Kutzneria chonburiensis: one gene and its partner. The main gene of each other region encodes a partner of the protein of the gene in region 2 in a complex. Links are inferred from orthologs where the notes say so. Each region holds a gene or a part of one and is shown on either strand. Other genes may lie near its edges. The genes, in order: M3Q35_RS28245 and M3Q35_RS33335.

Region 1 (15,548 bases), 1.0 Mb from region 2 along the record:
CGTACCGGTTCCTGCGGCGCACCAGCCCGGCCCCGTTCGGCGCGTTGCTGAAGTTCGGCGACCTGCACGTGCTCAGCACATCGCCGGAACGCTTCCTGCGCATCGACGCCGACGGAGTCGTGGAATCCAAGCCCATCAAGGGAACCCGGCCGCGCGGCAGCACCCCCGAACACGATGCCGCGTTGCGGGAAGAGCTCCGGACCAGCGAGAAGGACCGGTCCGAGAGCCTCATGATCGTCGATCTCGTGCGCAACGACCTGGCCCGGGTGGCCGAGGTGGGCAGCGTTCGCGTGCCGACGCTGTTCGACGTGGAGAGCTACGCGACCGTGCACCAGCTGGTCTCGACGATCACCGCCCGCCTGCGGCCGGACGCCTCGCCCGTCGACTGCGTACGGGCGGCTTTCCCGCCCGGCTCCATGACCGGCGCGCCCAAGATCCGCACGATGAAGATCATCGACCGCCTTGAGGGCGACGCCCGCGGCGTGTACTCGGGGGCCGTCGGCTACTTCTCGCTCAACGGCGCCGTCGACCTGAGCGTGGTCATCCGCACCGCCGTGGTCACGCCCGGCCGGGTCGGCTACGGCGTCGGCGGGGCGGTGGTCGCACTGTCCAATCCGGACGGTGAGTACGAGGAAACGGCCGTCAAGGCAACGCCTTTGCTGGCCCTGTTCCAGGCCGAGTTCCCCGATCGGGTGATCTAGACGGGCGGAAAGTGCTTCACGGGTCAACTATGAGCGCGTCCAGTTCCGACACCCCACCCAGAGGTCAACGATGCCCAAGACCGTTGTCGGGATCATCGCCGCCACGCTGGTAGCCGCCGTGCTCGGCGTTTCCGGCGTCGCGCAGGCCAGCACCCCGACGCTGGCCCAGCAGGTTCAGCAGGGCCGCGACCGCGTCGCCGCCGCCTGGCAGGCCAAGGACGTCGCCGCCGTGCGCGTCGCCGTCGCCGACCTCGCCCCGGCGTTGGCCCAGGTCCGCACGGACGTCGACCGCCAGGCCATGAGCCCGGCCATCGCCATGTACCTCGGCCGCGCCGAACAGCAGCGCACCCAGCTGGCCACCGCGCTCGGCCCGCAGCCCCGCGACGGCATCCTCGACTCGGTCACCGGCTTGGTCAGCGGCCTGCTCGACTCGCTGTCCGGCCTGCTCAGCGGCCTACTCGGCGGCGGCGGTGGCCACGACGCCGGCAGCGCCCCGGCCGCGCCGGCCGACCACGCCCCGGCTGCGGCCTGAGCGCTTGGAAGGGGCCTTCCTGCACTCCGAGTGCAGGAAGGCCCCCTTCCAAGCTTTATCCGAGATTTGCTCAGTTCTGCGATACCGACATCAGGGCGAAGACGGCGCCCTGGGGATCCTGGATCACCGCCATGCGGCCGAACGGCGTGTCCTTGGGCTGGGTGAGCACGGTCGCCCCGTTGCTGTCGGCGATGGCCGTGGTGGCATCCGTGTCGGCCACGGCGAAGTACACCCGCCACTCCGGCTGCGCGTCCGGCACGGTGAAGATCCCGCCGACGTCCCGGCCGTCGGCCTTGATCGTCGTGTAGTCGAAGTCCGGCATGGGATCGCCGATCTCCAGGCCGAACACGGACCCGTAGAACTCCCGCGCCCGCGCGGCATTGGGTGTCGACAGCTCGTTCCACACCACCGCGCCGGGCTCGTTGACCACCCGCGAGCCGATGTGCCGGCCGGGCTCCCACACGCCGAACACGCCGCCGGTCGGGTCGGCCGCGATGATCATCCGGCCCTCGCCCATCACGTCGATGACCTCGGTCATCGGCTGCCCGCCGTGCTCGACGATGGCCTTGTGGGTCAGGTCGGCATCGTCGGCCTTGAGGTACGTCGTCCAGGCCACCGGCTGGTCGGGCTGCGACATCAGCCCGGCGACCGACTTCCCGTCCAGCAGCGCCTGGGTGTAGTAACCGGACTCGGCCGGACCGGTGAAGTACTCCCAGCCGAACAGCGCCGCGTAGAACTCCTTGCCGGCATTGATGTCCGTGCAGGAAATGTCGATCCAGCACGGCACTCCGCGCGCATAGGCGCTCGCCTCGGGCATGACTGCCTCCCTTTCCGACCGGACCACTCTGCCAGCGGCCCGGCCGGCCGGTGTCAGCGAACCTGACGACGTGACCGCCCGCGTCCACCTGATCAACGCGGCGTGCCCACATGCCACCTCTGTCATGTCACTGTTGACATGTCATAGGGCACGTGTCACCGTTGGGACATGACTCCGAACTACCTGACCGGCGAGCTGGCCCCGGTCGACGACGAGATCGAGGCGTACGACCTCCAGGTCGAAGGCACCCTGCCGACCGAGCTGACCGGCCGCTACTTCCGCAACGGGTCCAACCCGGTGCCCGGCGAGGACCCCGGCCACTGGTTCACCGGCCAGGGCATGCTGCACGGCATCCGCCTCAACCAGGGCCGCGCCGAGTGGTACCGCAACCGCTGGGTGCACACCAAGCGCATGGACGGCGGCGCCCTGTACGGCCCCGACGGCAGCCGCGACCTCGCCGCCGGCGCGGCCAACACGTCCGTCATCGAGCACGGCGGCAAGATCTTCGCGCTGATGGAGACCAGCTACCCGTGGGAGATCAGCCCCGAGCTGGAGACGGTCGCGCCGTGCGACTTCGGCGGCCGCCTCACCACCGGCATGACCGCGCACCCCAAGGAAGACCCCGAGACCGGCGAGCTGCACTTCTTCGACTACGGCATGCGACCGCCGTTCCTGACCTACCACCGGCTCTCCGCCGACGGCGAGCTCGTCACGAGCTTCCCGGTGCAGGTGGCCGGGCCGACGATGATGCACGACTTCGCCGTCACCCGGAACCACGTGGTGTGGCTGGACCTGCCGGTCGTGTTCGACTTCCAGCTGATCGGCCGCGGCATGCCGTACCAGTGGAGCGACAAGTACACCTCGCGCATCGGCGTGATGGGCAAGGACGACCCGACCGTCACCTGGTTCGAAGTCGACCCGTGCTACGTCTTCCACGTCGGCAACGCCCGTGAGGACGGGCAGGGCCGCGTCATCCTGGACGCCGTCCGCTACGACCGCGACGCCTGGTTCGAGAGCTGGACCAAGATCGGCGGCGCGCCGCGGGCCGAGCAGGCCGCCTCGCTGGCCGTCAGCAAGCTGCACCGCTGGATCCTCGACCCGAGCACCGGCAAGGTCACCGAGCAGGAGCTGGACGACGGCAGCATCGAGTTCCCGACCGTCGACGACCGCCGCGTCGGCCTGGCCAACCGCTACCTGTACGGGGTCGACGAACACGCCATCGTCAAGTTCGACACCGACCGCGGCGTGATCGGCCGGCACGAGCTCGGGGCAGAGTGGCGCGCCGGAGAGGCAGTCTTTGTGCCGGCGGCGGACTCCAGCGGGGAAGATGAGGGCTGGCTGCTGTCGATCGCCACCAACACCGATCCGGCCGTTGCCTCCCAACTGCTCGTGCACGATGCCACCGACGTGGCCGCCAAGCCGGTCGCGTCGGTGGTGCTACCCCGTCGGGTGCCGGCCGGCTTCCACGGGTCCTGGATTCCGGACGGAGAACTGTCGCGATGACCGAGCCCACGAAGTCGCCCGGTGTGGCCACGATCCTGAAGTCGCTGGTTTTCGACGTCGGCGTGCCGACGGCGGCCTACTTCGTGGCCCACTGGCTGGGGGCGAGCGACTTCGTCGCGCTGCTGGCCGGCTCGCTGATCGCGCTGCTGCGCACGCTGGTCGTCGCGGCCCGGGACCGCAAGTTCCAGCTGTTCTCGGCCGTGATGGTCGGCGTGTTCACCGTCGGCATCGTGCTCTCGTTCCTGACCGGCGACGTGAAGTTCTTGCTGGTCAAGGAATCCGCCGGCACCTTCGTGGCCGGCGTCGCCTTCCTGGTCAGCTGCCTGATCGGCAAGCCGCTGATCTACTTCGCGGCGCTGCGCATGCAGCCGGCCCGGGAAGCCGAGTTCGCCCAGCTGTGGACGACCCGGCCGGAGTTCCGCCACACCTTCGTGGTGCTGTCGGCGGTATGGGGCTTCGGGTTGCTGTTCGAGGCGCTGCTGCGGATCCCGCTGGTGTTCGTGCTGCCGACCGAGGTCATGGTCACCGTGTCGACCGTGATGATCATCGTCGCGTTCGTGCTGCTGGCCGTGTGGACCAAGTGGTATGCCGGCCGCCGGCAGGCCAAGTTCGCCCAACTCCAGCCGGCCACCGAGGCCTAGTCCGCGGCGAAGATCGCGCGGTGCCAGATCGCGGTCAGCGTGTCCACCAGCTCGGCCTGGCCCAGCGCGCCCACGTTGTGCGAGATGGTGTGCTCGGTCATGCCCACCAGCATGGTGGCCATCGAGTGCGCGGAGGGCGGTCCCGCCGGGGCCGCCCCCGTCGCGCGATTGCGCTCGATCATCTCCTCGGACGCCGCGACCAGCCGGCCGTTCAGGTCGGCCATGAACTCCTGGGCCTCCGCCGGGGCGTCCGGGTTCTGCGCGGCCAGCAGCACCGCGCCGTGCTCGTCCCACATCCGGACGGCCAGCTCGATGCTCTGCCGGACCGTGTGCCGCATGTCGGCCTGGGGTTGCAGCCAGCACTCGACGACCTGCGTGACGAGCTCGTCCGACACCCGTGACAGCAGGGCCAGCAGCATGGCCTGCCGGGACTCGAAGTAGAAGTAGAAGCTGGAGCGGGAGATGCCGGCACCCCTGGCCAGCTCCTCGATGCCGATCTCGGCCAGCGGCCTGGTCGCCAGCAGCCGCTCCGCCGTCTCCAGCAACGCCTCCTGTTTGAGGTCGCCCTTGCTGGGGCCTCTGCGGCGGACGGGTGCGGACACCCACGGATCATACCCTTTTCAACCCGCTGGCGACTTTTTTCGACACCGTGTTGACTCTGCGTCGGGCCGGGGCCACAGTGGAGCCATGACGCTGACCGTGGACGACACGCCGTTCGGCTTCGATCCGATGAAGCCCGGCTTCCGCGACGACCCGTACTCCGTCTACCGACGGCAGCGCGAGAGCGATCCGGTGCACCACAGCGCGATGGGCATCTGGACGTTGACCAGGCACGCCGACATCGAGGCGGCGCTGAGGGACCAGAAGCTCGGGCACGGGGTCGGCATCAACCGTGCGGCGGATCACCTGTCGTTCCTGACGTTGAACCCGCCGGACCACACGCGGCTGCGAGGACTGGTCAGCCGGGCCTTCACGCCCAAGGTGATCCGCGAGCTGCGACCTCGTATCCAGCAGCGGGTGGACGATTTGCTGGCTCCGTTGCGTGGCGCCGGCGAATTCGACCTGATGAGCGCCTTCGCCTATCCGCTGCCGGTGATCGTGATCAGCGAACTCATCGGCGTGCCGGTCGAGGACCAGGCACGGTTCAGCGGCTGGTCGGAGGAGATGGCCCGTGGCATCGACCCCGACTTCATGCAGACGCCCGAGCAGCTGGTCCGCCGGGACGAGGCCAAGCTGGAGTTCGACAACTACTTCCGTGAACTCATCGCCGCCCGCCGCGGGCATCCGGCCGACGACCTGCTCACCGGGCTGATCGCCGCCGAGCAGGACGGCGACAAGCTGGACGAGCAGGAGCTGCTCGACATCCTCGCGCTGCTGCTGGTCGCCGGACACGAGACCACCGTCAACCTCATCGGCAACGGCACCCTGGCCCTGCTGCGCAATCCCGCGCAGCTGGCCTTCCTGCGGGACAACCCCGACCAGGCGCCGGCCGCCACCGAGGAGCTGCTCCGCTACGACTCGCCGGTGCAGTTCGTGTCCCGGGTCGCGTTGGCCGACACCGAGGTCGCCGGCGCTTCCGTGCTGGCCGGCGAGATCGTGTCCATGATCCTCGGCGCCGCCAACCGCGACCCCGACGCCTTCCCCGACCCCGACCGTCTTGACCTGACCCGGCAGCCCGGCCGCCTCGTCTCGTTCGGACAGGGCATCCACTTCTGCCTCGGCGCCCCCTTGGCCCGCTTGGAGGGTCAGCTGGCACTGGCCGGCCTCGCCACCGCGCTGCCCGAGCTGACGCTCGTCGACGACCGTCCGGTCTACCGTGACCACTTCATCCTGCGGGGAGTGTCGGCGCTGACGGTCAGCGCCTGAGCTTCGCGGTTTGCGTCCGGATGGCGTAGTGGGGTATGCTTCGAGCTAGAAACGGCTGTATCGGTGCATAGGTCAGAACGACCGAACACCACATCCTAAGGCCGCCCCCCGGGGCGGCCTTAGTGCTTTTATGCGCTATGTTGCCCGGGTGCATTTCTGCTATATCGACGAGTCCGGCGGCTCAGAATCACCCGATCGGGGAATTAACTCGACTCCGGTGATGGTGATTCTGGGGCTTATCGTCGAGGCCGGCGCCGTTCCCGGCCTCACCCGTGATTTCCTGGCCCTCAAGCGGCGGTACTTCCCGCGCCGCTTCAACACCGGCCTCGCCCTGGACGAGGTGCTGCACGAGCTCAAGGGCAACGAGGTGCTGCAGATGGTCCGCAGCGACTCCCGCAACCGGCGCCGCCAGGCCTCGCTGATCCAACAGGCCCTGATCGAACTGGTCAACCGGCACGGCGGCAAGGTCGTCGGGCGAATCTGGGTCAAGCGCCCCGGCAAGGGGCTCAAGCCGGACGCCACCTACTGCTACGCCGCGCAGGACATCGCGAAGCATTTCTCCCAGTATCTGATCGAGCGGAGCTCGACCGGGCTGCTCATCGCCGACGGCCGGGACCCGGAGGCCAACTCGCGGGTCGCGCACTCGATATTCACGCAGAAGTACCGGGTCGCCGGCGACCCGTATCCGCCCGTGTTGGAAGTGCCGCTGTTCTCCGACAGCCGAAACCATGTCGGTATCCAGATCGCCGACCTGCTGGCCTCCACTCTCGTGTTCCCGATGGCCGCCGTCGCGTACGGCACGAAATGCGTTTCCGTTCACTCCTCCGGGCGATACCACCGGGTGCGGGACGACCATGGCGAGGCGCTGCGGGAATTGCAGTTCCGCTACCTCGACGAGACCGGCCGCTGGCGCGGCGGACTGGTCGTGAGTGACATCGGGTGCAAGCGAACCGGGTCGCTGCTGTTCAGCGCGGCCCCCTGAGTGGTCCAGACCTTGACAGCCGCACGGGGGCTGTATCCAATGGGTTTCCGCCGCCACGCCCAGGTTCCCGCGCGGGAGGACATCCAGACATGTCAACGATCCCCCGGCAGCTGGTCCTCGCGGCCGCCGCCATCACGTTGCTCGGGACGGCGGGTGCCGCGCAGGCGGCACCGGTGAAACCGAAGGCGGTGCCGTACGCCAGCGTGGTGCCGGCCCCGGCCACCGTGGCCCAGGCCAGCTCGGTCTTCACGCTGGGCAGCGGGGCCAGGATCGCCGCCAGTGGCCAGGCCGCACCGGTCGGCGACTACCTGGCCGGCGCGCTGCGCCCGGCGACCGGCTTCGCCTTACCGGTGGACAAGGCGTTCGTCGCGCACGCGTTCGACCCGATCCAGCTGCTCGTCGCGCCCGACCCGTCCCTCGGCGACGAGGGCTACCAGCTGACGGTCAACACGAACTCGGTGGTGCTGACCGCGAACAAGCCGGCCGGCCTGTTCGAGGGCGTGCAGACGCTGCGCCAGCTGCTGCCGGCCAGCATCGACGCCAGCACCAAGCAGGCCGGCCCGTGGACGATCCAGGGCGGCCGGATCACCGACCACCCGCGCTTCGGCTACCGCGGCGCGATGCTGGACGTGTCCCGCCACTTCTTCGGCGTGGACACGGTCAAGAGCTACATCGACGAGATCGCCCGGTACAAGGTCAACACGCTGCACCTGCACCTGAGCGACGACCAGGGCTGGCGCATCCAGATCAACAGCTGGCCGCGGCTGGCCACCTATGGCGGCAGCACCCAGGTCGGCGGCGGCGCCGGCGGCTACTACACGCAGGCCCAGTACAAGGACATCGTGGCCTACGCGGCCAGCCGGTTCATCACGATCATCCCCGAGATCGACATGCCCGGGCACACCAACGCCGCACTGGCCTCCTACGCCGAGCTGAACTGCAACGGCGTGGCCCCGCCGCTCTACACCGGCACCGACGTCGGCTTCAGCACGCTGTGCGTGAACAAAGACATCACCTACAAGTTCCTCGACGACGTGATCGGCGAGCTGGCGGCGATCACCCCCGGCCCGTACATCCACATCGGCGGCGACGAGTCGCAGTCCACCACCGACGCCGACTACAAGGCGTTCATCCCCAAGGTCCAGGCGATCGTGGCCAAGCACGGCAAGATCGCCATCGGCTGGCACGACATCAGCAAGGCCGATCTGCTGCCGTCGACCATCGGGCAGTACTGGGACACCACGCCGACCAACGCCGCCGTGCAGGCCGCGGCCAAGAAGGGCACGCATTTCGTGCTGTCCCCGGCCAACCTGGCCTACCTGGACATGAAGTACACCGCCAGCACGCCGCTGGGCCAGGACTGGGCCGGCCTGATCGAGGCCAAGGACGCCTACAGCTGGGACCCGGGCAAGTACCTGACCGGGGTCAGCGCGGCCAACGTCAACGGCGTCGAGGGTCCACTGTGGACGGAGACCATCACCAAGCTGGCCGACATCCAGTACATGGCCTTCCCACGGCTGGCCGAGCTGGCCGAGCTGGGCTGGTCGCAGGCGGCGACGCACAACTGGACCACGTTCAAGACGCGGCTGGCCGCGCAGGGGCCGCGGTGGAAGGCGCAGGGCGTGAACTTCTACGCCTCGCCGCAGGTGCCGTGGGCTAAGTAGTCCTGACGTACTCGTGGAAGCGGCCGACTGGGGTGAACCCCAGTCGGCCGTACCAGTGTTGGGGCCAGTCGACGCCGTCGGCGAACAGGAACACCGTCTCGCAGTCCCGGGCCCGGCGCAGCGCCTCGTGCATGATCGCCGTCGAGTAGCCGCGGCCTTGGTACCCGGGCGGCGTCAGCACGTACTCGATCTGCGCGATCCCTTGGTGCAGATACAGATCCGCCCAGGCGACCGGTTGACCGTCGGCCAGCACCCCGAGGAAGTGCACCTCGTCCGCACCCCGCTGCCGCGCCGCGATGCGGGTGGCCAGCTGCTCCACCTCGTCCTCCGGCAGCTCCGGCTCCTCGGCCCGCCAGTTCCGCCGCAGCGCCTCGATCATCACCGGCAGTTTCAGCGACTCCACCCGTACCGCCGGCTCCGGCGGCACCTTGGCCCCGAACCTCATCGGCACCAGCTCGTGCGCCTGATACCCCGCCGCCTCCGCCGCCGGCCCGAACTCCCGCCCCGGTTCGTCGTCGAGGAACACGATCACGCGGTAGTCCAGGTCCGCCATCACCTCGTCCACCGCCGCCAGCAGCTCCCCCGCCTCGACCGGCTCCCGCACCAGCACCCGGTTGTTGTTGTACGAGGCCGGAAAGTCCCGATGTCGGACCGCCACCCCGCCCGGCACCTCGATCACGTCCGTGGCCTGTCGGCAGGAAAACCCGACCAGGAAGTCGACGATGTCGTCGGGGGTGCTCATCCGGCCACGGTAGCGCCGCCCGCCCCGAAGCCCGCTGCCATTTCGCCGACCCCGCGCGTTCGGGCTACAGCCGGACCCAGTTGACAATGAGCACGTCGACCCGACGCTGGTCGGCCAGCAACAGGTAGGTGATCAGGCCGGGACCGCCGCCGAACACCAGCTGATAGAGACCGCCGTCGGGATTACCGGCGTGCAGCGGCTCACCACGCTCCGGCACGAGCGCGAGCACGTCGAACGCCTCGGACAGCGCGCCGTGTGCGGCCGACGGCAGAGCGCGGATCTGCGCACGCGCGAGCGGATCGATGTCGAGCTGGTAGGACACGAAGAGCGACCGTCAGATGCCCAGCTCGGCCTTGAGCTCCTGCCAGGAAACACTGCCGTCGCGAGGCGTACCCGTGCGACGCACCTCGGCGGTGGCGTCCGCCATCTCGCGCAGGGCATTGGCGTCGGTCTCGGTCTGCCATGCCACCCGCCGCCAGACCCGCAACACCTGGTGCAACTGGTCCAGGCTGAGCGTCTGCCGGGCGGCGGTGAGCGCCGCGTCGTAGGCGGCGTCGAACTCGGCCACCTGCTCGGACAGCAACGCCGCCCGGATCGAGGCCGGCGAGCCGAACCTGGCCGCGGCTTCCTCGTCGCCGGCCCACTCCGTGTGCCCCTGGGCCATCGACTCGGCGGACTGATGCGGATCCGAGTTCGAGTAGTGCGCCGGCGAGGCCATACAGCCACGATAACGCTGACGTGCAGCAACCGGTAGCGACCCGCAAGGACCGGTAGTGATCGGTACCGGTCCGAGGGAGACCCAACTCACATTCCAGGCGGTATGTGATACATGCAGGCTGGATTGATTGTTACTTGGGGCACCGCTACCGTCGAGGTGATGCCCGAGCCAGGAGGCGCCACAGCCATGAGCACCGAAGCTTTTGTGTTCGACGCGGTCCGGACCCCGCGGGGGAAGGGCAAGCAGACCGGGTCGCTGCACGAGGTCAAGCCCGTATCCCTGCTCGTCGGCCTGATCGACGAGCTGCGCACCCGCAACCCGAACCTCGATCCGGCCCGCATCGACGACGTGGTGCTGGGCTGCGTGACCCCGGTCGGCGACCAGGGCGCCGACATCGCCAAGACGGCCGCACTGGCCGCGGGCCTGCCGAACACGGTGGCCGGCGTGCAGCTGAACCGGTTCTGCGCCTCGGGCCTGGAGGCGGTGAACATCGCGGCGCAGAAGGTGCGCTCGGGCTGGGACGACCTGATCCTGGCCGGCGGCGTCGAGTCGATGTCCCGGGTCCCGATGGGCTCGGACGGCGGCGCCTGGGCGATGGACCCGGAGACGGCCTACGACACGAGCTTCGTGCCGCAGGGCATCGGCGCGGACCTGATCGCCTCGATCGAAGGCTTCTCCCGCGAGGACGTGGACGCCTACGCGGTGGAGTCGCAGGCCCGCGCGGCCAAGGCGCAGAGCAACGGCTTCTTCGACCGCTCGGTGGTCCCGGTCCGCGACCGCAACGGCCTCGCGGTGCTGGAGCGTGACGAGTTCATCCGCCCGCAGACCACGCTGGAGGGCCTCGGCGAGCTGAAGCCGTCCTTCGCGATGATCGGCGAGATGGGCGGCTTCGACTCGGTGGCGCTGCAGAAGTACCACTGGGTCGAGCGCATCAACCACGTGCACACGGCCGGCAACTCGTCGGGCATCGTGGACGGCGCCGCGCTGGTGGCGATCGGCAGCGAGCAGATCGGCAAGGAGTTCGGCCTGACGCCGCGGGCCCGCATCGTGGCGACGGCGGTCAGCGGCGCGGACCCGACGATCATGCTGACCGGCCCGGCCCCGGCCTGCCGCAAGGCGCTGGCCAAGGCCGGCCTGACGGTGGACGACATCGACCTGGTCGAGATGAACGAGGCGTTCGCCGCGGTCGTGCTGCGCTTCATGCGCGACATGGACATCCCGTGGGACAAGGTCAACGTCAACGGCGGCGCGATCGCGCTGGGCCACCCGCTGGGCGCCACCGGCGCGATGATCCTCGGCACCATCGTGGACGAGCTGGAGCGTCGCGAGCTGCGGTACGGAATGGTCACCCTGTGCATCGGCGGCGGCATGGGCCTCGCCACCATCGTCGAGCGCGTCTGAGGGACGAGGTCATGAGCGAGTACTTCCAGTGGGACTCCGACTCCGACGGCATCGTCACGCTGACGATGGACGCGCCGGGCCAGTCCGCCAACACGATGAACCCGGTGTTCACCGCGGCGGTGACCGAGGTCGTGGAGCGGCTGCGCCGCGAGCGTGACGACATCACGGGCGTGGTGCTGACCTCGGCCAAGAAGACCTTCTTCGCCGGTGGCGACCTCAACGACCTGCGCCGCGTGACGCCGGCCGACGGCGAGACCTTCATGGCCACGCTGACCAGCACGAAGGCGGCGCTGCGCGGCCTGGAGACGCTGGGCCGACCGGTCGTGGCGGCGCTGAACGGCTCGGCGCTGGGCGGCGGCCTGGAGATCGCGCTGTCCTGTCACCACCGGGTCGCGCTGGACAACCCCAAGTCCCGCTTCGGTTTTCCCGAGGTGACGCTGGGCCTGCTGCCCGGCGCCGGCGGCGTGGTCCGCACGGTGCGCATGCTCGGCATCGCCGACGCCCTGCTGAAGCTGCTGTTGCAGGGCCAGCAGCTGGCCCCGGCCGCGGCCAGGGACACCGGCATCGTCGACGAGGTCGTGGCGACGCCGGAGGAGATGATCGGCCGGGCCAAGCAGTGGATCAAGGACAACCCGGCGGCCGTGCAGCCCTGGGACGTCAAGGGCTACAAGATCCCCGGCGGCACGCCGTCGGTGCCCAAGTTCGCGGCCAACCTGCCGGCCTTCCCGGCCAACCTGCGCAAGCAGCTCAAGGGCGCGCCGATGCCGGCGCCCAAGGCGATCCTGTCGGCCGCGGTCGAGGGCAGCCAGGTCGACTTCGAGTCGGCGCTGCGCATCGAGTCCCGCTACATGCTCCAGCTGTCGGCCGGCCAGGTCTCGAAGAACATGATCAAGGCGTTCTTCTTCGACCTGCAGACGATCAACAAGGGCGGCAGCCGTCCGCAGGGCGTTCCGCAGTACACGACCAAGAAGGTCGCCGTGCTCGGCGCCGGCATGATGGGCGCGGGCATCGCCTACTCGGCCGCCCGCGCCGGCATGCAGGTCGTGCTCAAGGACGTCTCGATCGAGGCAGCCGAGAAGGGCAAGAACTACTCGGTCGGCCTGCTGGACAAGGCGCTCAGCCGCGGCAAGACGACGCCGGAGAAGCGGGACGAGATCCTGGCCCGCATCACCCCCACCGCCGACCCGGCCGACCTGGCCGGCTGCGACCTGGTGATCGAGGCCGTCTTCGAGAACACCGAGCTCAAGCACCAGGTGTTCGCCGAGATCGAGAACGTGGTCGAGCCGGACGCGCTGCTGTGCTCCAACACCTCGACGCTGCCGATCACCGGCCTGGCCGAGGGCGTCAAGCGCCAGGCCGACTTCGTCGGCCTGCACTTCTTCTCGCCGGTGGACAAGATGCCGCTGGTGGAGATCATCCGCGGCGCCAACACCGGCGACGAGGCGCTGGCCAAGGCGTTCGACGTGGTGCTCCAGCTGAAGAAGACGCCGATCGTGGTCAACGACAGCCGCGGCTTCTTCACCAGCCGGGTCATCGGCACGTTCATCAACGAGGGCGTGGCCATGCTGGGCGAGGGCCTGCCGGCCCCGTCCATCGAGCAGGCCAGCACCCAGGCCGGCTACCCGGCCCCGGTGCTGTCGCTGATGGACGAGCTCACGCTGACCCTGCCGCGCAAGATCCGCGACGAGTCCCGCAAGGCGATCGAGGCGGCCGGCGGCACCTGGGTCTCACACCCGGCCGAGCAGGTCATCGACCGCATGGTGGTCGACTTCGACCGCGGCGGCCGCGCCTACGGCAAGGGCTTCTACGACTACGCCGACGGCAAGCGCGCCGGCCTCTGGCCGGGCCTGGTCGAGCACTTCGGCAAGCCGGGCATCATCCGCGAGGGCGACGAGATTCCCTTCAAGGACATGCAGGAGCGCATGCTGTTCGCCGAAGCCATCGAGACGGTGAAGTGCGTGGAGGAAGGCGTGATCACCGCCGTCGCCGACGCCAACATCGGCTCCATCTTCGGCATCGGCTTCCCGGCCTGGACCGGCGGCGTGCTCCAGTACATCAACGGCTACGAGGGTGGCCTCAACGGCTTCATCGCCCGGGCCGAGGAGCTGGCCCAGCGCTACGGCGACCGCTTCGCCCCGCCGGAGCTGCTGCGCAAGAAGGCCGCCGCCGGCGAGACCTTCGAATAACTGTCCACGTTGCACACTTGTGCGGTTCAGACTTGGCCCCGCTGGCCAAGTCTGAACCGCCGGTGAAGGGTTGGCGACAAGCTGGTCTGCCGGTAGCCTGCTCGTCGCCGGGGGTTCAACGGCACTCCCGACACTGCACTGCACCACGACGCGGTGAAGGGCAGGACCAGAATGCGACTGGGGATTCTCGTAGGCTGCTTGGCGATCACGCTGGCCGGTGCGCCGGCGTTCGCGGCCACCAGCAGCGGCAACCTGATCGTCGGCGGCGACGCCGAGGCGGGCTACTGCACGAACGACTGGCACGCGGCCACGACCGTGCCCGGCTGGACGGTCACGGCCGGCAGCCCGGACGTGATCTGCTACTCGGCCGGCAGCTTCGGCCATCCGGCCAATCCCTTGCCGGGAAAGGCTTTTCTCGCCCCCGGCGATCAGGGTGACGGCACGATCTCGCAGACCGTCGACGTTTCCTCGGCGGCAGCGGCGATCGACGGCGGCGGTGTCACGTACGACCTGTCCGGCTGGCTCGGCGGCTGGACCACTTATGCCGGCTATGCCGGCGTTTCCGCGCAGTTCCTCGACGGCTCGGCGCACCAGCTCGGGACGACCGCGCAGCTGCCGACCGTCAGCGAGTCCGATCGCGGTGGCACAACGGAGTTCCTGGCCCGCGACGTCACCGGCGCGGTGCCCGCCGGCACGCGTTCGGTGCTCGTCCAGGTGCGATTCGTCAACAGCAGCGGGGAATCCGGCTACGCGGACAACCTGTCGCTGACGCTGTCCACGCCGGTGCGCCAGCCGGTGCTGACCCCGCCGCCGTCGCAGGTCCCCGGCTACGACCACGTCTTCACAGTGATGATGGAGAACACCAACTACTCCGCCATCATGAACGACACCACTGACACGCCGTACCTGCACAGCCTGATGGCGCAGGGCACGTTGATGGCCAACTACCACGCCGTCTACCACCCCAGCGACGAGAACTATCTCGCTATCGCCGGCGGCGACACCTACGCCACCGGGGCGACGTACTTCCCGAACATCAACGACCCCAACGCGCATCTCGGTGACAAGCTCGAGGCCGCCGGCAAGTCGTGGAAGGCGTACGAGCAGGGCATGGGCACGCCCTGCAACACCACCACGCAGTACGACAAGTACTACGAGCCGGACGACGCCCCGTTCATCAACTACACCAACGTGAGCGGGAATTCCGCGCGGTGCCAGGCCCATCTGTTCGACACCAACCAGCTCACGACCGACCTCGCCAGCGCGTCGACCACGCCGGCGTTCTCGTGGTTGGCCGCCGACGACTACTACGACGGTGAGGCGTCCGGCAACGGCAGCGCCGCCAGCCTGAAGGTCCAGGACGGCTGGCTGAAGCAGACCCTCGACCCGATCGTGCACTCGCCGGCGTGGACCACGCAGCGCTCGCTGCTGATCGTCACCTGGGACGAGAACGCCTCCGGCGTCGGCAACCAGGTCGCCACGATCGTCGTCGGCTCGCAGGGCACGGTCCCGGCCGGGCGGGTCAGCACCAGTCGCTACGACCACTACGGCACCGGCCGGACGATCGAGGCCGCGCTCGGGCTGCCGGCGATCACCGCCAACGACCGCTACGCCACGCCGCTCGACGACGCCTTCACCACGACCACCGCCGGCAGCACGCTGACCGGCGGCCCGAGCACGTTTCAGTACTCAACGCCGGCCGCGACCGTTAGCGACAAGAACTGGATCGGCATCTACCCGGTCGGCGTGCAGCCCGGTTCGCAGCCGTCCACGACCTGGCAGTACGCGCCCGGGG
Region 2 (15,406 bases):
CACGTGTTACTCACCCGTTCGCCGCTCGTGTACCCCGAAGGGCCTTACCGCTCGACTTGCATGTGTTAAGCACGCCGCCAGCGTTCGTCCTGAGCCAGGATCAAACTCTCCAATAAGGTTTTGTTTGATCGAGACTAGTACAAACTGGCATTTTCAATCCAGTTTTAACCATCTCAAAGGAACCCACTAAGGGGTTATTCATTCAAGTACTGGCTATTACAGTACGCTGTTGAGTTCTCAAAGAACACACGCACACCGTCACTTGGCTCATTCAGGCCGCGTTCAGGGGCTTTGGTGTTTCGTTCGCTTGTGTTTGAAGCTTATCCGGTCCGGATTCTCCCTGTCAAATCGGCTTGTTCTTGCCGATTTCCTGGGGTTCGTCCCGGGCGTCGTTGACTCTACCAGACTTTCTCAGTGGCTTTGTCTTCGACCCGCTGGCGTCCGTTTCCGTCCTGCCCTGCGGTACGTGGAGAACATTAGCAGCCGATCCAAGGCGTCTCCAAATCGGCCCCCTTCCGGTGCGGCCCATGATCCATCCGCGCTGGTCAGGGCGTTGCGAGCGGCCGGTGAACACCCCGGAAACCAGCCCTGAACTCGACCACTATGACCGGCGTCACAGCGGTTCATCGGAGTGCGGCGAACACCGATCCGCCGACAACAACGCCGAGAAGCGTGCCGACAAGAACCTGCTTCACGGTGTGGTCGCGCAGCTCCACCCGCGACCAACAGACGATCGCCACCGCGACGAAGGACGTCAGCCAGGCAAGACCGAGCGAGAGCGTCGCGATGACGGCGGCGCCGCTGGCGACAGCCGCATGCGCGGACACCTTCCACCAGTGGGTGACGGCCATCGTGACGACGAGCGAGGCGAACATCGACGCCACGAGCGCGAGCATTTCCCGCGGTGCGCCGGCGAGCGCGAGGACGGCGAGACCGACGAGCACGGAGCCGAGCCCGATCAGCAACGGGATCCGGCGTTGTTCGCGCACGCCCACGTGGTGATCGGTCAGCCGGCCGCGGCGGACGCCGATGAGGATCGCGCCGAACGGCAGGATGCTGGCGAACAGCGCGGTGATCAGTCCCCAGAGCAGGCCGGCGCCGAGAGAGGCGCCGGCGTGCAGGCCGACGAGGAACGAGATGGCGACGACCACCACCGCCGGCGCGAACACCTCGGTGGCGGTGCGGGCGGCCAGTCGGCGGAACGAGCGAGTTGATGCGGTCACTCGCCGAGTATGGGAAACCCCGCAGTGCTGCCAGGTCGGGGGTCCGACAGCACTGCGGGGTCATTCGGCTCATCGCTGCCGTCACGGAGCGCGTTACAGCGGACCGGCGGTGTGACCTGAGTCACTTTCGGGTGAACCGTCGAGGCCCGGTGCGGAGGAGTCGCATCGGGAGGTGATGCCGGTCGGCGCGGGCCCTGCATCCCGCGCCGACCGGCGATGGCTCGCAGCTGGGAGGGCACGCCCGGGTCGAAGCGGGCGCGGCTGCGTTGGCCGGTCGGAGAAAGTCGGGGTCAGCGCAGGCCCTGCAGATGCGCCTGGGCGAGCAGCATGAGCTCCTGGCGCATGGCGGGCGTGGCGGCAGCGTCGATCGCCTTGCTCACGGCCCGACGAGTACGAGCCTCGGCGCGACGGACGCGGAACTTAGCGGCGATGTTCATGGGGTTTGCATCCCTCTCAAGGTCTGGCTTCTGGTGCGGTAGTACCAGTATGCACCCGTGCGACCTCGTAAACCACCACTTTGTCCGGTGAGGTGCGGCACATGCCGACGAATCGTCGGCGTCTACCCTGTCGCTACCCCACGTTCATCCGGTGATGCACCCCTGTACGCCGAACGAGCTACTCCTCGCGACCGAGCAGGAACCGCCCGAAGTGCGGCACGGTGAACGCGATCCGCCCGCGCTCGGCCGAGTAGACGAGGCCCTTCTTGATCAGGTTGTCCCGCGCCGGCGACAGCGAGGACGGCTTCTTCCCCAGGTAGACGGCCACATCCGTGGTGCCGACGGGCTCGTCGCGCCCCTCGGTCAGGTCGGCCATCGCGCGCAGGTACTCGCGCTCGGCCGGCGTCGCGCGCTCATACCGTGAGCCGAAGAAGCCGACCGCCAGCTCCGCCTCGGCCTCGGGCGCGGCCATGGCCACGTCCTGCGGGGTGATCGGATCCGCCGGCGCCGCGTCCCACGCCGCTTTGGCGTACGCCTGCACGAAGTACGGGTAGCCGCTGGAGGCGTCGAACAGCGCGTCCAGCGCCATCGGGCTGATCTCCGCGCCCTCACGGGCGACCGGCGCGAGCACGGCGTGGTCGGCGTCCTCCCGGTCGAGCTGGCCGATCAGCACGTACCGGAACAGCCGCTCGGAGTAGGACTTGCTGGCCGACAGCAGCGCGGGCAGGTGCGGCAGGCCGGCGCCGACCACGACCAGCGGCGCGCCGGACTGGGAGAGCTCGTGGCAGGCGGCGCACAGCGCGGAGATGTCATCCGGCTGCACGTCCTGCATCTCGTCGATGAACAGCGCCACCCCGCTGCCGACGTCCTTGGCCAGCTCGGCGACGTCGGTGAACAGCTCGACCAGGTCGATCTCGATGTCGCCGGAGTCGGCTCGGCCTTGCGCGGCCGGCACGTCGATGCCCGGCTGCCAGCGTTCCCGCAGCTTGGTGCCGTCGGGATTGGCGCGCAGCGCGAACGCCTTGAGCACGCCGAGCACCGTTTCCACCCGTTCGGGGTCGCGGTGCCGCACGGCCAGATCGCGGATCGCCCGGTGCAGCGCGGCGGACAGCGGCCGTCGCAGCTCGGCGTCCGGCCGGGCCTCGATCTTGCCGGCGCCCCAGCCACGTTTGACGGCCATCGAGCGCAGCTCGCCGAGCAGCACGGTCTTGCCGACACCGCGCAGGCCGGTGAGCACGAGGCTGCGTTCGGGCCGGCCGCGAGCCACCCGTTCCAGCACCACGTCGAAGGCCGCGAGCTCGCGGTCCCGGCCGGCCAGCTCGGGCGGGCGCTGCCCGGCGCCGGGGGCGAACGGGTTGCGCACCGGATCCATCATCGGACCGTATCGGCGCGTCTAGCGCTGGCTCAATACACCGGAAGACGCCACTAGCGGTTGCGATCTTGATGGTACTTGCGATTTGATAAGTGCGGACGAAGCGACAAGTGGAGGGGAGTGGGATGGACTCCCACCCGGCGCAGCGCCTGGACGACGTGGTCCACCAGCGGGTGCGGCTGGGCATTCTGACCGTGCTCAGCGCCGAGCCGCGGGTGGCCTTCACGACCCTGCGCGACCAGCTCGGCCAGCCGGACAGCGGCCTGAGCCGGCACCTGCGCGTGCTGGAGGACGCCCGACTGGTGGACACCGACAAGGTGATCGAGGACCGCAAACCGCGGACCTGGATCTCGATCACCGAGGCCGGCCGGGTGGCGCTGCGCGACGAGCTGGCCGCGTTGCGCTCGATGATGACCGCCATCGAGACCGGCGGCGCGGACCCGCTCGCGTTCGCCGCCCTGCTGGGCGACGAGCCGGGGGAGCGCGACCGGGAGCGGGCCGACCTGGTGATCACGGAGGTGCCCGACGGCTTCCGGATGAGCCGGGAATCCGCGGTGGACAGCAACTACCGGCTGGTGTCCATGCCGGCCGCGGACTGGGGCCACCACCGCAGCCAGGCGCTGGCCCTGCGCAGCCACGGCCTGCTCGGCGGCCACTTCCGCAGCTTCGCCTCGGCCACCGCCAACGCGCACGTGATGCTGGTGGAGCTGGGCAACGAGGAAGGGCCGATCGCCATCCTGCGCGCGCTCGCGCCGTCCACTTTCCGGATCGAGGGCATGGACCCGCACCGCGGCTTTCTGCTGGACCGCGAGGGCGGCGGCAAGCTCGGAATCTGCTGGCTCGCGGCCGATCGCCACCTGGCCTGCGTGTCGATGACCGGTGATGAGGAGGTGATCAGGGAGCTGCTGCCCCACTTCGCGCGGGGTCAACGGGCCAAGCTCACACGTTAGGAGCGCGTCAAAACCGCTGTACGGCAGGCAAAATCGGTCGCACAGTGCGCTCGTGACGACAACTGCGACCCGACCGGTCCGCCTGTCCCGGGACGACCAGCGGCATCGGCTGACCGCCGTGACCGGCATGGCCGGGCTCGGTCTGGACGCCATCGCGTCGGTGGCCTACGGGCCGGAGGCGATCGTGCTGGTGCTGGCCGCGGCCGGTTCCGCCGGTCTCGGCTGGACGCTGCCGGTGACGCTGGCGATCGTGGTGTTGCTGGGCGTGCTGATCGCCTGCTACCGCCAGGTCATCCAGGCGTTCCCGGACGGCGGCGGCGCCTACACCGTGGCCACCCGCTACCTGGGTCGCCGGGCCGGCTTGGTCGCCGGGGCTTCGCTGGTGGTCGACTACGTGCTCAACGTCGCCGTGTCGGTCGCGGCCGGCGTGGCCGCGCTGACCTCGGCCTTCCCGGCGCTGTTGCCGTGGACGACCGAGCTGTGCGTGCTGGTGCTGGTGATCGTCACCGGCGTGAACCTGCGCGGCATCGTGGTCGGCGCGAAGGCGTTCGCCTTGCCGGCGGCCGTTTTTGTCGCCTCGGTGTTGGTGGTGATCGTGGTCGGGCTGTTCCGGCCGGAGGCCACCACGCCGGCGTCGCCGTCGACGACGGTCGGCGGGGTGGGCGCGTTGCTGGTGCTGGCCGCGTTCGGCAACGGGTGTTCGGCGCTGACCGGCGTGGAAGCCATCGCCAACGCCACACCGTCGTTCCGGACCCCGCGACGCCTGCGGGCCCGGCGCGCAGAGGCCGGGCTGGGCCTGGTGCTCGGCGTGCTGCTGATCGGGCTGGCCGTGCTGATCCAGCGGTTCGACGTGCGTCCGGTGGCCGGCCGCACGATCCTGTCGCTGGTCAGCGAGGGCTCGGTCGGTGAGGGCTGGCTGTACGTGGTGATCCAGTTGTCCACGGTGCTGCTGCTGGCGTTGGCCGCGAACACCTCGTTCGGCGGGCTGCCGGTGCTGGCCGCGAAGCTCGCGCGCGACGACTACCTGCCGCACGTGTTCGGGCTGCGGGCCGACCGGCTCGTGCACCGGCACGGCGTGCTGGTGCTGGCCGTGCTGGCCGGCGCGTTGCTGATCGGCACCGAAGGCCGGGTCGACGTGCTGGTGCCGTTGTTCGCCATCGGTGTCTTCGTCGGCTTCGCGTTGGCGCAGATCGGCATGGTCCGGCACTGGCGGGCCGAGCGTGGCCGGGGCTGGGTGCCCAAGGCCGTGCTGAACGGGTTCGGCGCGGTGCTGACCATTGCCGCGCTGATCGACGTCACCGCGTCCAAGTTCCTCGAGGGCGCCTGGCTGGTCGTGCTGGTGATCCCGATCTTCGTGGTGCTGTTCGGCATCGTGCGTCGGGCCTACGCCCGGATCGGCCGCGACATCGGCGTCGGCACCCTGCCGGCGCGGCCGCGGCGGACGTCCTCGGTCGTGGTGGTGCCGGTGGTCGCGATCACCAAGCTGACCGCGGAGTGCCTGTCGACCGCGCTGTCGATGGGCGACCGGGTGGTGGCCGTGCACGTGTCGTTCGACGACGAGCAGGAGAAAGCCCGGCGGTTCCAGGCCGACTGGCAGGAGTGGCGGCCCGAGGTGCCGCTGGTGCTGCTCGACTCGAAGCACCGGGTGCTCGGGCCGCCGGTCGCCCGCTACGTGAAGTCGCTGTCCGATGAGCACGTGGTGGTGCTGATCGGGGAGATCGAGCCGGCCGCGCTGTGGGAGCGCATGCTGCGCAACCGTCGTGGCGCGGTGGTGGCGCGCTGCGTCGGGCGCAACACCTCGGCTGTCGTGTGCCGGCTGCGCTTCCGTCTGAGCTTCTCTAACGGTGTCTAGCGCTTGGGCAATACTTGCTTAGATTGATTTAGCCGACGCGTGACGAGGACCAGCGGGACCAGTAGCCACCAGGCGTAGTTGGCCTGCCCCGGGTGTCCGGTGATCGCGACGACGGCCCACACGGCGAAGACCGCGCTGGCCGAGATCGGCTGGAGGTACCAGCCGAGGCGCGGGAAGCGGCCGGGTTTCGGCGTGATGTCGCCGTTGCGCTGGGAGACCGCGATGATCAGCGACTGGATCAGGAACACCGCGATCACGTTGCCGGCGTAGATCGCGTAGGACAGCGCTTCGTCGCCGTGCTTGGCCAGTAGGGAGGACGGGAACGGCAGCAGCGCGACCAGGGCCAGCAGCACCATGTTCAGCGACATGATCCGCGCGCGCCGTACGCGCAGCTCGCGGAACAGCCGGTGGTGGGCCAGCCACAGCACGCCGATCACGAGGTAGCTGATCAGGTAGCCGGCGATGGCCGGCTCAAGGCCGGCCATCGCCCGCAGGAAGTCCTCGCCATGCGCCTCGTCGGGGATCCTGATGTCCAGGACCAGCAGGGTCAGCGCGATGGCGAACACGCCGTCCGAGAGCGCGAGCACGCGCCCAAGGTCGACCTCGCCGCCGGTGTCCTTCTCGTCCTCGTCGCCCTCGGTCACGGGGCAAGAAGCTAGGGCTTCTCCAGGATGGCGGCGACGCCTTGGCCGCCCGCGGCACAGATCGAGACCAGACCGCGACCGGAGCCGCGCTCGTTCAGCAGTTTCGACAGCGTGGCCACGATTCGCCCGCCGGTCGCGGCGAACGGGTGGCCCGCGGCCAGCGAGGAGCCGTTGACGTTGAGCTTGGCCCGGTCGATGTCGCCGACGCCGTTCTTGTGCCAGGCCGCCAGCGTGGCCAGGACCTGGGAGGCGAACGCCTCGTGGATCTCGTAGAAGTCGAAGTCGGCCAGCGTGAGGCCGGCGCGCTCCAGCATCCGCGGCACCGCGTAGACCGGGGCGGTGAGCAGGCCGTCCTCGCCGTGCACGTAGTCGACGGCACCGGTCTCGGTCGAGGTCAGGTAGGCCAGCACCGGGATCCGGTGCTGCTTGGCCCAGTCCTCGCTGGCCAGCAGCACCACCGAGGCGCCGTCGGTCAGGGGCGTGGAGTTGCCGGCCGTCATCGTGTCGCCGAAGGCCGGCTTGAGCTTGGCCAGCTTCTCCACGCTGGTGTCGGCCCGCAGGTTCTGGTCGCGGGTCAGGCCGAGATACGGCGTGACCAGGTCGTCGAAGAAGCCACGCTCGTAGGCCGCGGCCAGGTTGCGATGACTGGCCGCGGCCAGCTCGTCCTGGTCCTCGCGGGCGATGCCCCATTCCTTGGCGGTGATCGCCGCGTGCTCACCCATCGACATGCCGGTGCGCGGCTCGGCGTTGCGCGGGATGTTGGGCACCACGTGGGTGGGGCGCAGCTTGGTCGCCGCGCGCAGCCGGGCGCCGAACGACCGGGCCCGGTTGAACTCCAGCAGCACCTGGCGCAGGCCCTCGTTCACGCCGATCGGGGCGTCGCTGGTGGTGTCGACGCCGCCGGCGATGGCCGAGTCGATCTGCCCGAGGGCGATCTTGTTGGCCGCGGCGATGATCGCCTGCAGGCCGGTGCCGCAGGCCTGCTGGAGGTCGTAGGCGGGTGTTTGCGGCGACAGTCGGCTGCCGAGAACCGCTTCCCTGGCTAGGTTGAAATCGCGGCTGTGCTTGAGCACCGCACCCGCGACCACTTCACCGACCCGTTCGCCCTGCAGCCCGAACCGGCTGACCAGGCCGTCCAGCGCGGCGGTCAGCATGTCCTGGTTGGACGCCGTGGCGTACGGACCGTTGGACCTGGCGAACGGGATGCGGTTGCCGCCGAGCACGGCCACGCGCTGAACGGTCGGGGTCATACCTCGACAATAACCTACTTATGAGTAGACTTACCAGCGAGTAGGGAGGCGTCTCGTATGTCAGATCCGTACCTCCGGTTCGCCCAGTCCGGCTTCGGGCGGTTCGTCACCAGCCGGCTCGGCCTGCCTCGACCGGCGCGGCTGCGGCGGCACCGGCCGGGGCAGCCGGCGCTGGCGGGTCCGGTGCTGACCGGTGGCTCCGGCCGGCTCGACGCCGTGCTCAAGGCGCACGCCACCGGCGGGGACGCGCCGTACGGGGGACTGGTGTTCGACGCCACCGGCATCGACAACCCCGAGCAGCTGCGCGGCCTGCACGCCTTCTTCAGCCCGGTCATCCGCAAGCTCGGTCCGTGCGGACGGGTCGTCGTGCTCGGCACGCCGCCCGAGGAGCTGACCAGCGTGCCGGCCGTTGTCGCGCAGCGGTCGCTCGAGGGTTTCGTCCGCTCCGTGGCCAAGGAGCTCCGCGCCGGCAGCACCGCCCAGCTCGTGTACGTCTCCGAGGGCGCCGAGCCCAATGTGGAGTCGACGCTGCGTTTTCTGCTCAGCGCCAAGTCGGCCTACGTGTCCGGGCAGGTCATCCGGGTCGGCGCCGCCGAGGTCGTCGAGCCGCTGGACTGGGAGCACCCGTTGGCCGACCGGGTCGCCCTGGTCACCGGGGCGTCGCGGGGCATCGGCGCCGCCATCGCCGAGGTGCTCGCCCGGGACGGCGCGCACGTCGTGTGCCTCGACATCGCCGCGCAGGGCAGCGAGCTGTCCGAGGTCGCCAACCGGGTCGGCGGCTCCGCCGTGCAGATGGACATCACCTCGCCCGACGCGCCGGCCAAGCTGGTCGAGTACTTCCAGCTGCGGCACGAGGGCGTGGACATCGTCGTGCACAACGCCGGCATCACGCGGGACAAGACGCTGGCCAAGATGACCGAGGCCCAGTGGGACGCCGTGCTCTCGGTCAACCTCGCCAGCCAACTCCGCGTCAACGACGGGCTTTTGAAAGCCGGCGCGTTGCGGCGTAACGGGCGGATCGTCGGTGTGTCGTCCATCGCCGGTATCGCCGGCAATGTCGGGCAGACCAATTACGCCACCAGCAAGGCCGGGGTGATCGGCATGGTCCGGTCGCTCGCGCCGGAGCTGGCCAGCCGGGGCAGCACCATCAACGCCGTCGCGCCCGGTTTCATCGAGACCAAGATGACCGCCGCCGTGCCACTGTTCATCCGCCAGGCTGGGCGGCTGATGAACAGCATGTCCCAGGGCGGATTGCCGGTCGACGTCGCCGAAACCATCGCCTGGTACGCCAATCCCGCGTCCGCCGGCGTGAACGGCAACGTCGTCCGGGTGTGCGGACAGAGCCTGCTGGGGGCCTGATGTACCTGCGCGCCGCGCTCACCGCGTTCCGCCGCGGCGGTTCCACGCTGCCTTCCGACGTCCTGTCGCGCTCCGACGTCTCCGTCTCGTTGGAGCATTTGGCCGCGTACAACCGGGTTTGCGGCTTCGGCCTGCGTGACGAGCTGCCCGCCACCTATCCGCACGTGTTGGCTTTCCCGTTGCAGATGCGGCTCATGACCTCGTCCGGTTTTCCCTTCCCGCTGCCCGGTCTGGTGCATGTGGGAAATCGGATCTCCTTGTCCCGCCCCGTTCTTGCCTCGGAACCGTTCGACCTTCGGGTGCGGGCCGTCGACCTTCGGCCGCATGAGCGGGGGCAGCAGTTCGACGTCGTCAGCGAGCTGCTCGTCGATTCCGCCGTCGTGTGGACCGATGTCAGCACCTACCTGCGGCGTTCCGGCTCCGGCTCCGCCGGCTCTTCGGGTTCGTCCGAGGTCCCCGAGCCGTCCGCCGTGTGGTCCGTGCCCTCCGACATCGGCCGTCAGTACGCCGCCGTGTCCGGGGACCGGAACCCCATCCACCTCAACCCTTTGGCGGCCCGCCTTTTCGGCTTCCAGCGGGCCATCGCCCACGGCATGTGGACCAAGGCCCGCAGCCTCGCCGCCATCGCCGAGCGCCTGCCGTCCGCCTACACCGTCGACGTCCGCTTCAAGCTGCCCGTCTTGTTGCCGGCCCGCGTCGGCTTCAGCGTCTCCGCCGCCGGCGACGGCTGGGAGTTCGCCGTGCACGACATCCGCAGCCGCCGCCCCCACCTCGCCGGCACGGTCGCCGCCTTCGTTCCGACCACGTAAGACAATCCCCCGCCCTCCCTGGGGGCAGCCCCAGATCCATTCTACCAGCGGAAACGGGTGGTGGATCTTGGCGAGGGTGGGGCTGTGGACAAGTCGGATTCGAGGGTGGGGGCTGTGGACAACTAGCGGGGCGGCTGCCACATCTGGCCGTCGACGAGGTTGCCGAAGCCCATCCAGACGAGGTTCATCAGACGTGCGGCGACGGCGCCGGCGGATTCCTCGGGATGGTCGAGCCACCAGTCGGCCAGGGACTCGCCGGCGCCGACGAGGGCGGCGGCCATGGCGTCGGTGTGCAGGGATGCGGCCTCGCTGTCGGAGGTGTTCATCAGCAGGGCGGCGACGAGGCTGATGGCGCGGCGGCGCATGTCGAGCAGCTCCTGGGCGAAGGGGCCGCCCTGGGCGCTGGCCTGGCGGTGCAGCACCTGCCAGCTGTCGCGGTACTCGCCGACAAAGCCAAAGAATGCCCGCAGGCCGTGCCAAAGTTGCACGTCAGGACGGTCGCCGGCCTCGCTGACGCCGGCGGCGATGGCCTCCATGAGACGGGTGGCCTCCCGCCGGATGCACGCGGCGAACAAGTCCTCCTTGGAGCCCAGGTAGGCGTACACCATGGGCTTGGAGATGTCCGCGACCTCGGAGATCTCGTCCATCGACGCGGCGTGGTAGCCGCGCTGGGAGAAGACCTCGACGGCGGCGTCGAGGATCTGCCGCTCACGCACTTCGCGTGGCAGCCGCTTGGCCCGGACCCGGCCGGCCGCGTCATTCGTCCGCATCCGAAGCAGGCTAGCTTGCCGGCATACCTACTACACAGTAGGCTTACTGGCGAGTAGGTAAGCGGAGGTGGGGTTATGGCCGACATCGAGCAGTTGACATCCCTCGATCCCAAGAAGATCAGCAAAGACGAGTTCGTGACGCTGCTGTCCGCCTTCACCGAGGCGGCGAACGACGGCACGCAGCTGGACCTGAGCGCGATGCCCCCGCAGGACTTCGCCCGGATCATCTCGCGGGCGTCCAAGGAGCAGATCGACGCCGTGATGGCCGTGCCGACGCTGCGCGGGCCGATCCTGGACGAGGTGTTCCGCCGCATGGAGGTGCACTTCCGCACCGAGCGGGCCGGCGCCACCCGGGCCGTCGTGCACTTCCGCCTGATCAACGGCGACGACTTCGACCGGTACCAGGTGCGCATCGAGGACAGCACCTGCGCGATCACCAAGAACGGCGAGAACGAGCCGAGGGCCACCGTCACGCTGGCGCCGCTGGAGTTCCTCAAGCTGGCCACCGGCAACGCGTCCGCCCCCGTGCTGTTCATGACCGGCAAGCTCAAGGTCAAGGGCGATCTCGGTTTCGCGGCCGGCTTCATGAGCCTGTTCGACATCCCCAAGGCGTGAGAGGAAACTCCCGATGGCCGGCTTCTCCCTCGAACTCAACGAGGACCAGCGCGACCTGCGTGACTGGGTGCACGGCTTCGCCAAGGACGTGATCCGCCCGGCCGCCCCCGAGTGGGACGAGCGCGAGGAGACACCGTGGCCGATCATCCAGGAGGCGGCCAAGATCGGCCTGTACGGCTTCGAGTCGCTGGCCACCTGGTTCGCCGACCCGATCGGGCTGTCCCTGCCCATCGCCACCGAGGAGCTGTTCTGGGGTGACGCCGGCATCGCGCTGGCGATCATGGGCACCGGCCTCGCGGTGGCCGGCATCTTCGCCTCCGGCGAGCCCGAGCAGCTGGCCGAGTGGGTGCCGGAGTGCTTCGGCGACGAGAACGACCCGAAGGTGGCGGCGTTCTGCGCGTCCGAGCCGCAGGCCGGCTCGGACGTCAGCGGCTACCGCACCCGGGCCCGCTACGACGAGGCCACCGACGAGTGGGTGATCAACGGCCAGAAGGCGTGGGCCACCAACGGCGGCATCGCCAACGTGCACGTAGTGACCGCGGTCGTCGACCCCACTCTGGGTGCACGCGGCCAGGCCGGCTTCATCGTGCCGCCCGGAACGCCCGGTGTGGCCAGCACTCGCAAGATCAAGAAGCACGGCCTGCGCGCCTCGCACACAGCCGACGTCTTCTTCGATGACGTGCGGGTGCCCGGACGCTGCGTGCTTGGCGGCAAGGAGCGCGTCGAGGCCCGGCTGGCCCGGGCCCGCGAGGGCAAGAAGGCCGGCGGCCAGGCCGCGATGGCGACCTTCGAGACCACCCGCCCCACCGTCGGCGCGATGGCCGTCGGCGTCGCCCGCGCCGCGTACGACTACGCGCTGGAGTACGCCAAGGACCGCGAGGCCTTCGGCCGCAAGATCATCCAGAACCAGTCGATCGCCTTCGACCTGGCCAACATGCGCATGGAGATCGACGCCGCGCGCATGCTGGTGTGGCGCGCCGCCTGGATGGGCCGCAACAACGTGCCCTTCGAGGCCGGCGAGGGCTCCATGTCCAAGCTCAAGGCCAGCGAGGTCGCCGTCTGGTCCACCGAGCGGGCCATCCAGATCCTCGGCGGCGCCGGCTACACCCGTGAGCACCCGGTGGAGCGCATGCACCGGGACGCCAAGATCTTCACGATTTTCGAGGGCACCAGTGAGATCCAACGACTGGTGATCTCCCGTGCCATCTCGGGGATCCACATCCCCTGAGCGGACGTCCGCAACGGAAAGGGGCACCCGGACGGGTGCCCCTTTCCGTTGTGTGAGACGGGAAAGACATGGCGGCGGGGCGGCGGGCGGGTGGACACTCGGCTGGTGAACGCGCTGGTGTGGGTCATCGGGGTGCCGATCGTCCTCGCATTGCTGGGAGCGGCGTACATCCGACGCAATCGCGACAAACCGTCGGGCGAGCCGGCGGTGCCGGTGCGGCGGCCGGCGGGCGGACGGACCGGGAGCTGTGGCCAGCAGACGGAGGTCTGGCACGTGGCCAGTTCGGACGTCGAGCCGTACTACATCGCCTACTGCGCCTGCGAATGGATGGGACCGGCCCGGGACGGCGCCGACCCGAAGGCGCAGGAGAAGGCGACGGCCGACGCGTACGGACACAGCGGCAACGTGGCCCCGAACGTGGTTCGGCCGCTGGGCTGACGGCGTCACCAGCAACAATGGCGGCGTGAACTACCAGGAGCTGATCGACGACGCGGTCGAGGCCGCCCGGACGCATCTCGGCCACGGCCGCGTCGCCGACTACATCCCGGCGTTGGCGTGTGCCGACCCGAACGCGGTGGGTATGGCGTTGGCGACGGTCGACGGCGAGGTGTTCCAGTCTGGCGACGCCTCGGCGACGTTCTCGATCCAGAGCATCTCGAAGCTGTTCACGTTGGCCTTGGTGCTGGCCGAGGGCGGCGAGTCGCTGTGGCGGCGGGTGGGCCGCGAGCCGTCCGGCAATCCGTTCAACTCGTTGGTGCAGCTGGAAACCGAGCACGGCATCCCGCGCAATCCGTTCATCAACGCGGGCGCGATCGTGGTGACCGACCGGCTGCTCACGTTGACCGGTGACGCGGCCGAGCAGGTGCGGCAGTTTCTTCGTGCCGAGTCTGAAAACCCTGCGCTGGCAACGAATGCGGAAATCGCCGCGTCGGAAGCCGAGCACGGGCACCGGAATGCGGCGCTGGCCCACTTCATCGCCAGTCACGGCAACCTCGACAACGACGTGGATGCCGTGTTGGCCCAGTACTACGGGCACTGCGCGATCGAGGCCAGCTGCCGTGATCTCGCGCTGGCCGGGCGTTTCCTTGCGCGGCACGGGGTTCGGGCCGACGGCGTGCGGCTGCTGTCCCGCAGCGAGGCCAAGCAGATCAACGCCGTGATGCTGACCTGCGGCACCTACGACGCCGCCGGTGAGTTCGCGTACCGGGTGGGGCTGCCGGGTAAGAGCGGAGTCGGCGGTGGGGTGCTGGCGATCATCCCCGGCCGTGGCGCGGTCTGCGCGTGGAGCCCCGGGTTGGATCCGGCCGGCAACTCGGTGGCGGCCGTCGCCGCGCTGGACGCGTTCACCACGGGCAGCGGCCTTTCGGTGTTCTAGTGCTGTTCGGGCTTGGCCGGCGGCTGGTAGGTGTCGGTCGGCGGCAGGTCGACCGGGACCTCGAAGCCCATCGGCGGCGTGTCCACGTCGACCTGGTAGACGATCGCCTCGTCCGCCGCCGGCTGTTGCGTGACGGCCAGCGGGGCCTCCGGCATCAGGCCCAGCAGCAGAACCGAGCCGAGCGCGCCGGTCAGCGCGGCCGCGACGAGCAGCCACATGCCCGTGCCCGCGGCGAAGGTGAACGTGGAGCCGGCGTTGGTGCCCATCGAGTCGATCAGATTGGTGACCGCGAACCAGACGTAGCCGGCGATCATCGCCGTCGCCGCCGCGGCGGCCAGCCGGATCGTCGTCAGCCGTTGCAGCGGATTCCGACCGCGCAGCAGCAGGTTCGCCGTGTACAGCGCCAGCGCGCCGGCGATGATCACCGGCACGCCGAAGTAGTTGGTCCGGCTGCCCTCGCCGAAGGGCAGTCCGGTGGTGGGGTAGTTCGTGACCCACGACGTCACCGTGAAGCTGTGCTCGAACGACGTCAGCCCGAGGTTCACCGACACGTTCAGCTCGTACAGGTCGGCGAATGTGCCACCGATCCCCAGCAGGCCGGCCAGCAGCAGCACGACACCGGCGACCAGCCGGCGGGACGGCAGCCGGACCACCGGCACGGACGGCGTCGGTTCACTCATGGGCCGATTCTGCCCGAACTCGCCGCGTTCAGTAGCGCTGGAAACATCCCCCACCACTCCCGGGGTGGCCGCCCCGAAGCCATCCTACCGCCGCGAGCCCGTTGTCGATCTTGCAATGGGGCTGCCTGTGGATAAGTAGTGGGGTGTGGACAGGTGGGAATGGACTGGTCGGGAGGGGTGAGCGGGGCCGCCGACCCGGCGAATGCGGAGTCGGCGGCACCGGGCTATCGGGCGGCGCGGGTGGCCTCGGTGAGCCAGTCGCGGGCCGGTTTGGGGCTGGGGTACTCGGCCCAGCCGTTGATGGTGCCGAGCAGATTCCAGTAGCGCTCGGCCCGGTCGTCGCCGAAGGTGTCGTTCAGTCGGACGAGCCACGCGTCGAAGTCGGGGTCGGCGGGGCGGCCGAGGGCGGCGGCGACGGAGGCGTTCATCTCGAGGACGATGCGGCGACCGGTGTCGGAGTCGGGGGTGAAGCCGGCGGCCATGGCTTCGGTGACCTTGGTAAGGGCCTGCTCCATGGCGACGTGGTAGGCGTCGGACAGCGGGTTGGCGGTGCCGTCGGCGACCATCCGCGCGTTCTCCACGGCCATGGTGCGGATCTTGGCCCGGAAGCCGGGGTCCCGCACCAGCTCGACGAACTCGATCCACGCCTCTACCTGCGCGGGAGTGGGATCGTCGGGCAGCTCGGCCCGGACCCGCCGCATCCACGCGGCGTTCTCGGTGGCGGGCAGCCCCTCGTCCACCTCCCGCCAGAAGTCGTCGAGGATCGCCTGCCGCTCCTCCTCGGTCATCCTGGCCAACTCGTGCACCATCTCCAGCTCCCTAGGGCTCGACCCCCGCTTGGC

What was found.
Region 1: the proteins of M3Q35_RS33335 (region 2) and M3Q35_RS28245 are in contact, whole or in part, in a solved structure (PDB 8BNU), measured with the Escherichia coli proteins. The link is inferred for Kutzneria chonburiensis from one-to-one orthologs.

Annotation. Positions count from the first base shown.
Region 1 is NZ_CP097263.1:6,219,737-6,235,284, forward strand. Bases 11,231-14,165 are described here. They hold M3Q35_RS28245 (3-hydroxyacyl-CoA dehydrogenase NAD-binding domain-containing protein), read left to right. Parts: upstream 11,231-11,578; coding sequence 11,579-13,753; downstream 13,754-14,165. Other genes in these bases: M3Q35_RS28240 (acetyl-CoA C-acetyltransferase), read left to right, coding at 11,231-11,567; M3Q35_RS28250 (alkaline phosphatase family protein), read left to right, coding at 13,952-14,165. Outside these bases: pabB (aminodeoxychorismate synthase component I), read left to right, coding at 1-701; M3Q35_RS28185 (hypothetical protein), read left to right, coding at 772-1,233; M3Q35_RS28190 (VOC family protein), read right to left, coding at 1,304-2,050; M3Q35_RS28195 (carotenoid oxygenase family protein), read left to right, coding at 2,219-3,553; M3Q35_RS28200 (VC0807 family protein), read left to right, coding at 3,550-4,194; M3Q35_RS28205 (TetR/AcrR family transcriptional regulator), read right to left, coding at 4,191-4,796; M3Q35_RS28210 (cytochrome P450), read left to right, coding at 4,882-6,060; M3Q35_RS28215 (DUF3800 domain-containing protein), read left to right, coding at 6,191-7,042; M3Q35_RS28220 (beta-N-acetylhexosaminidase), read left to right, coding at 7,132-8,706; M3Q35_RS28225 (GNAT family N-acetyltransferase), read right to left, coding at 8,699-9,448; M3Q35_RS28230 (hypothetical protein), read right to left, coding at 9,513-9,770; M3Q35_RS28235 (DUF6247 family protein), read right to left, coding at 9,783-10,166; more of M3Q35_RS28240, read left to right, coding at 10,353-11,230; more of M3Q35_RS28250, read left to right, coding at 14,166-15,548. UniProt on the Escherichia coli protein: Catalyzes the formation of a hydroxyacyl-CoA by addition of water on enoyl-CoA. Also exhibits 3-hydroxyacyl-CoA epimerase and 3-hydroxyacyl-CoA dehydrogenase activities.
Region 2 is NZ_CP097263.1:7,250,023-7,265,428, forward strand. Bases 5,610-8,402 are described here. They hold M3Q35_RS33335 (acetyl-CoA C-acetyltransferase), read right to left. Parts: upstream 7,729-8,402; coding sequence 6,490-7,728; downstream 5,610-6,489. Other genes in these bases: M3Q35_RS33325 (APC family permease), read left to right, coding at 5,610-5,834; M3Q35_RS33330 (TMEM175 family protein), read right to left, coding at 5,831-6,478; M3Q35_RS33340 (3-oxoacyl-ACP reductase), read left to right, coding at 7,786-8,402. In the rest of the region: M3Q35_RS33310 (phosphatase PAP2 family protein), read right to left, coding at 624-1,223; M3Q35_RS33315 (AAA family ATPase), read right to left, coding at 1,839-3,032; M3Q35_RS33320 (transcriptional regulator), read left to right, coding at 3,158-3,982; more of M3Q35_RS33325, read left to right, coding at 4,035-5,609; more of M3Q35_RS33340, read left to right, coding at 8,403-9,087; M3Q35_RS33345 (MaoC family dehydratase), read left to right, coding at 9,087-9,896; M3Q35_RS33350 (TetR/AcrR family transcriptional regulator), read right to left, coding at 10,019-10,666; M3Q35_RS33355 (SCP2 sterol-binding domain-containing protein), read left to right, coding at 10,742-11,281; M3Q35_RS33360 (acyl-CoA dehydrogenase family protein), read left to right, coding at 11,295-12,509; M3Q35_RS33365 (hypothetical protein), read left to right, coding at 12,615-12,947; M3Q35_RS33370 (glutaminase), read left to right, coding at 12,973-13,884; M3Q35_RS33375 (hypothetical protein), read right to left, coding at 13,881-14,564; M3Q35_RS33380 (helix-turn-helix domain-containing protein), read right to left, coding at 14,789-15,406.